2 regions of the Rahnella sp. CFA14(1/10) genome follow, and region 1 is predicted to be linked to the other one. Evidence: predicted binding sites of a transcription regulator. Region 1 holds the regulator's gene; the other holds the start of a gene.
The links. The regulator Fur, encoded in region 1, represses iron uptake genes when iron is present. The targets are predictions, from matches to a motif close to ATAATAATGAGAACNACTATCAA.
Positions count from the first base shown of each region.

Region 2: exbB (tol-pal system-associated acyl-CoA thioesterase) is a predicted target of Fur. The motif match lies at 1,351-1,373, and genes of this name have one in related genera.

Region 1 covers NZ_SEWS01000001.1:677,878-681,056, forward strand. Annotated here, with positions in the region: gene fldA (flavodoxin FldA) at 326-853, shown strand; gene fur (ferric iron uptake transcriptional regulator) at 1,165-1,620, shown strand; gene chiQ (ChiQ/YbfN family lipoprotein) at 1,753-2,088, opposite strand; gene EVX52_RS03405 (OprD family outer membrane porin) at 2,102-3,179, opposite strand, start outside.
Region 2 covers NZ_SEWS01000007.1:86,670-89,848, forward strand. Annotated here, with positions in the region: gene exbD (TonB system transport protein ExbD) at 1-320, opposite strand, end outside; gene exbB (tol-pal system-associated acyl-CoA thioesterase) at 330-1,256, opposite strand; gene EVX52_RS15065 (TRAP transporter substrate-binding protein) at 1,779-2,756, shown strand; gene EVX52_RS15070 (TRAP transporter small permease) at 2,813-3,179, shown strand, end outside.

The DNA.
Region 1 (3,179 bases):
ATGTTTGAACACCTCTCCGGGCATCGATTTCTTTATTATGTTGAGATTGCTCTCGCATCATCTATCGGCGGAATATTCTCGAAATTTAGTATTGTGACGACTTATTTCTTCAATTTGCGTTTGACCTTATTCAGCCTGAGGTTAACGCACCCTGCGTGAAAGCACACAAAGGCGATAACACTTAAAAATATTGCCCGATAAACTTATTCCCCAGCTAAGAAGGCGAGCAGAAGCATATTCTCCGCCGCACGAGTTTGCTATCATCTGCATTATTATTGCCTGCGTTGCAGAGCACTTCATTGAGAACAAGAGGTTAGGTAATCTTATGGCCGTTGTAGGTATCTTCTTTGGATCCGATACAGGTAACACCGAAAACATCGCAAAAATGATCCAGAAACAGTTGGGTAAAGATGTTGCAGAGGTGCATGACATTGCGAAGAGCAGCAAAGAGGATCTGGAAAAATTCGATATTTTGCTTATCGGTATTCCAACCTGGTATTACGGTGAAGCGCAGTGTGACTGGGACGACTTTTTCCCAACGCTGGAAGAGATAGATTTCGAAGGTAAGCTGGTTGCACTGTTTGGCTGTGGTGACCAGGAAGACTATGCCGAATATTTTTGCGATGCACTGGGCACCGTGCGCGATATCATTGAGCCACGCGGCGCAGTGATTGTCGGACACTGGCCTACCGAAGGGTATCACTTTGAAGCCTCTAAAGGCCTGGCTGATGATAAGCATTTCATAGGCCTGGCAATTGACGAAGATCGCCAGCCGGAACTGACCAGTGAACGTGTTGATGCCTGGGTGAAACAGATCACAGAAGAACTCAGCCTTTCTGAAATTATTGGCTAAAAACCCTGTTGGCCCTGAGGATTTATTCTACAATTGAAGGGCCAAACTATTACTGAAATTAACAATTTAACTGCTACAAAATTGTAACTTTCGGTCGTATCAAGGTACACTGAGTTCCTCTGTTTTTTCTATCGATCAAGTCGTTGCATTACCAATGTGACCGGCAAATTGTGATCTTTATTAACAGGCTATCGTTGACGACAATTGGCACACTTGCGTAAACGAAGAGACTAAACGAATAATTTGTGCCGCCGATGCCACAGGCTGCATGCCTCAACTTGATTAGCACATAGTAACAGGACTGAATCCGCATGACTGACAACAACACCGCACTGAAGAAAGCTGGCTTAAAAGTCACGCTTCCGCGCCTCAAAATCCTGGAAGTGCTGCAAGCGCCGGAAGGTCATCACGTTAGTGCGGAAGATCTTTACAAGCAATTAATTGATATGGGTGAAGAAATTGGCCTGGCAACGGTTTACCGCGTTCTGAACCAGTTCGACGACGCCGGTATCGTTACCCGTCATAATTTCGAAGGCGGCAAGTCCGTATTCGAACTGACTCAGCAGCATCACCACGATCACCTCATCTGCCTGGATTGCGGACGTGTAATCGAATTTCGTGATGAGTATATTGAAGGCCGTCAGCGTGAGATTGCTAAGAAACACGGCATCAAACTGACCAACCATAGTCTGTATCTCTATGGTCATTGTGAAGCAGGTGATTGCCGCGAAGATGAGTCTTTGCACAACGATAAACCTGCGCACTAATATGGCATGTGGCAACCCCGTTGCCGACAGGCTGTGAATTCATTAACCGCTGAAAAGCGGTTTTTTTATGTCTGGATTTCAGCAACCCTAAAAAAACCCCGGCACGCCGGGGTTTGATTTCTGCGATTCGTTTTACGGTTTCGGAGCGTTATTGGCCCGGATTTCCTGCCATATCTTTCCGCAATCTGCGGCATACGCCTGACCATTACCGGTTTTGCGTGCCGTAAGACACTGCTGGTAATCCACCACGCGAACCGTTTCCTGTTCCGCAAATTTTTGGTGGGCTTTTTCCTGTTTCAGCACATTCAGCACCGCCTGACAGGATGCCAGTTTATCCGGATTGCCTTCCGCTGTATTAATACAGGCGCTGTAAGCCTCACGCGTTTTGGATATTTCAGCCTGACCGGCTGTCGGCGCACAACCCGCCAGCAGAACAGCGGATACCACGGTCATCAATAATTTATTCATCGACATAGCGACCTCAGAAAATAGTGAATGGAGCGATAACGATGAATTTCACGTCTTTTTCATCCTGGAAAATATTGCCGTATCCGCCGCCCCAGCTTGGAATATCCGAATGATTGTCATACTGGGTGTAATGCAGTTTGAACAATGTCCCTTTCGCACGGCCTTCCTGAATGGTGTACAGCGCATCCAGACTCCAGGCGCTTTCTTTCAGGCGCTGACTCTGGTCGTAAGCCGCGTTAGTGCTCGGCCTGGCATCCCATGCATAAACATAGGAGCCACCGACGGCTAAGCCCGGTAAATCCCATTTTGCCAGGTCATACAACACGCCTGCATATACTGCTTTTTCACCGTTAGCGTTGAAGTCCGAACGGTTGTCCCACCACACATCAAGACGGCCGTTTGAAGAGGAATACGTCGGCGTCATACGTTGCAGGAAGTAACCCTGGTTCCCTTCCGCTTTCACCATCGTCCCTTCCAGACGCCAGTTGAACTGACCCGTGGTATAGCCGAAAGTTAATGCCTGCAACCAGGCCAGACCATCATACAAACTGTTTGGATCATTTTTGTCGCTGATACGATCTTCTGCCCCATAGAACTGATAGCTGGTAGTCAGCGGATTGCCCAGCAAATCTATTTTGTACGAGGCTTTGCCAAAGTACTGATCGACATAACTTTCAGCCTGACCAAACGCGCCTTCCAGCACGAAGTCATTTTTAAAGTCATATTTCGCACCGAGGGAGTGAATATAAGAAACGCCGGTTTTCTTATCATTCTGGCGGAAATCATCCATTTCCAGATGCCAGGGCGATTTATATTCGTCGGCCCACATATAGGAGAAACTCAGTTCACCCGCATCACCGAAATCATGTTTATACCCGGCTTCCGCACCGCGATAAGTCCCCGGCATGAAGCTCCAGTGCGGTGCGATCAACGTCTGCCCTGTGGGCTGAATATAGCCCGCATGTCCCCAGAATCCGCCATATTTAAATTTACCGGCCGCTTTGTAGAGACTGACCCCGCCTTTATCACCTGAGTAATCCTCGTCATAAGCGTGGTTTTTAGAAGAGAATGCAATTTCGTTTGGATGAGTG
Region 2 (3,179 bases), on a different contig from region 1:
TCCGCACGGAAGAAAATCGTACTCTGTTTATTGCCCTGAGTACGCTCATCCAGCATGGCGGTCAGATTACTGCTGTTGACCGGTGTATCACCGAGAAACAGTTGCTTATCAGCTTTTACCGACAGGAAAATCGGTTTCTCCGGACGCGGCTGTTGTTTTGCCGTCGAAGCCGGTAAATCTACCCGCACATCTACGGTAGCCAGCGGCGCTGCCACCATGAAAATGATCAGCAATACCAGCATGACGTCGATAAAAGGCGTGACGTTGATGTCATGCATTTCACCACTTTCGTCGATATCATCGTTTAACCGAATAGCCATAATCTGTTCTTACCCTACACGTAACTGACCTGTCTGACCGCGTGGCGTATTGCTTTTGCTGGCAGCCAGATCCAAATCACGGCCCTGTAACAGGATTATCTGCGCCGCCACATCGCCGACCTGATGACGATAAGAGGTGATAGTACGGGCGAAAATATTGTAGATCACCACCGCAGGGATGGCCGCAATCAGGCCCACAGCCGTCGCCAGTAAGGCTTCGGCAATACCCGGTGCCACGACCGCCAGATTGGTGGTCTGCGTCTGTGCGATACCGATGAAACTGTTCATGATGCCCCATACAGTACCGAACAGGCCGACGAACGGAGAGATTGCCCCGATGGTCGCCAGAATACCATTGCCACGGCCCATGTGGCGGCCGGCAGCGCTGACGCGGCGCTCAAGGCGGAAACCCGTCCGCTCCTTAATACCGTTGTTGTCAGTTGATCCTGCAGAGAGTTCAAGCTCGTTTTGGGCATCACGGATCATCTGCGCGCTGATGCTGCTGGCGGCAAAACTTTCAGCCTGCTCGGCAGCTTCATCCAGCGTACGAACAGAAGACAACGCGTCAAATTCACGGCGCATACGGCGTTTGCCGGTGAAGACGTCTGCCCCCTTGCTGAATAACAACGCCCAGGTGACCACAGAAGCCAGCAACAGACCGATCATGACGGTTTTCACCACCACATCAGCATGATGGTACATGCCCATAACAGACAAATCGGTTGGAATGACAGGTGCGGTATCCGTTGGTGCGGGTTGCATCACCGGAGCCGCCGTTGCGTCACGGGTTGCCGATGCTGGGGTATCCGCCGTTGCAGGTTGAGTTGCAGCAGAACTGACGGCTTGTCCAGCCGGCGTCGCCGGTGCCGCCATCGCGTTGCCACTCAGGCCAGCAACCAACATTAACGACATCAGTAATGAGGTCGCCTCTTTCATCTTATTGCGAGCCGTTTTCACGCGTCGCCTCCAGCCAGAATCAGTATGTAGAAAGAATGAATAACGTCGGATGATATCAAAAAAAAACACCTAATTGATAGTCGTTCTCATTATTATTTACATTATCCCGCCTGGCGACCTGCGTGTCATTGACTGATCACAAGGTTTTTCCTTTTTGCACAAAGGATGAACAATTTAATCTCCGTCACATTTTCCGGAAGAATTACACCATTAATCAATCATCTGACGCTTATTAACCAAGTCAAAACAACGTTTTAAATATTAAGCAACGGCTTTTTATATTTGTTATAAGTTTGTGATAACGCTCAAATACCGCGCAACAAAAAATAAGGTAATGTGCTTCTACTGGGGAAGACCACACACCGGCACCCTATGTATCCTTTTAATTTACAAGCTTATTTAGTCATTTTTAACATGGACAGGTTGCACCCCCCGGGTACACCGTGTTCGACGCTTGCTCTCATTTATCTTTCCCTTACTGAGTACCCTGGAGACAAACTGATGAAAATGCAAAAAGCACTTCTCAGCCTTTGCCTGAGTTCCGCGACCCTCTTATTTACCCATGGCGTGGCAGCACAAACGCTCAAAGCCGCTGATGTACATCCGCAAGGCTATCCCAACGTAGTCGCTGTCCAGCACATGGGCGAAAAACTGCAAAAGCAAACGGACGGACGCCTCGAGATTAAAACGTTCCCGGGTGGCGTACTGGGTGATGAAAAGCAGGAAATTGAACAGGCACAGCTTGGTGCGCTGGATATTATCCGTGTGTCAATGACACCGGTTGCCTCGATTTTGCCGGAAATTAATGTTTTCACCCTGCCCTACATTTTCCGCGACGAAAATCATATGCATAAAGTACTCGACGGTCAGATCGGTAAAGAGATCGGCGATAAGATCACTAACAACCCGAATTCACGGCTGGTCTTTCTTGGATGGATGGATGGCGGAACACGTAACCTGATCACCAAACAGCCGGTGGTGAAACCGGAAGATTTGCATGGCATGAAAATCCGCGTACAGGGCAGCCCTATTGCACTGGCAACGCTGAAAGCGATGGGCGCAAATCCGGTGGCGATGGGTGTCAGTGAAGTGTTCAGCGGTATGCAGACCGGCGTCATCGACGGCACTGAAAACAACCCGCCCACTTTTGTCGCCCATAATTACCTGCCGGTTGTGAAAAACTACACCTACAGCCGCCATTTCATCATCCCTGAACTGTTCCTGTATTCAAAAGTGAAATGGGACAAGCTGAAACCGGAAGACCAGCAGTTAATCCTCAAACTGGCAAAAGAGGCGCAGGATGAACAACGCGAACTGTGGAAAACCTATAACGAGAAAGCCCTCGCCACCATGAAAGCAGGCGGCGTGAAATTCTATGAAATTGACCCTGCAACCTACGTCAAAGCCACACAATCCGTGCGCGATGAATTCGGTAAAGATCATCAGGATCTGATGCAGCAAATCGCTGACGTGAAGTAAACCCTGACACTGGCAGTCTGCGGACTGCCTCTTTCTGATCATTCACCGGGGGATTTATGGTTTCGAGTTATCACACCCTGATGGACATTCTTTACCGCTGCGCGATGTGGCTGGCGGGTATCGCTTTGCTGCTGATGGTGGCGGTGATCCCCATTGGGATCTTTGCCCGCTACGTCATGAACAACGCCCTGTCGTGGCCGGAACCGATCGCGATTATGTGCATGGTGACCTTCACGTTTATTGGTGCCGCCGTCAGTTACCGTGCCGGTTCGCACATTGTCGTCGCCATGGTCACTGACCGGCTGCCGCCCGTGCTGAAAAAATTTGCCGCATTGCTTTCTGATCTGATGATGCTGGCGATCAGCGTATTTATTTTCTGGTACAGCCTGCAATTATGCAGCGAACTCTGGCAGCAGCCGGTGG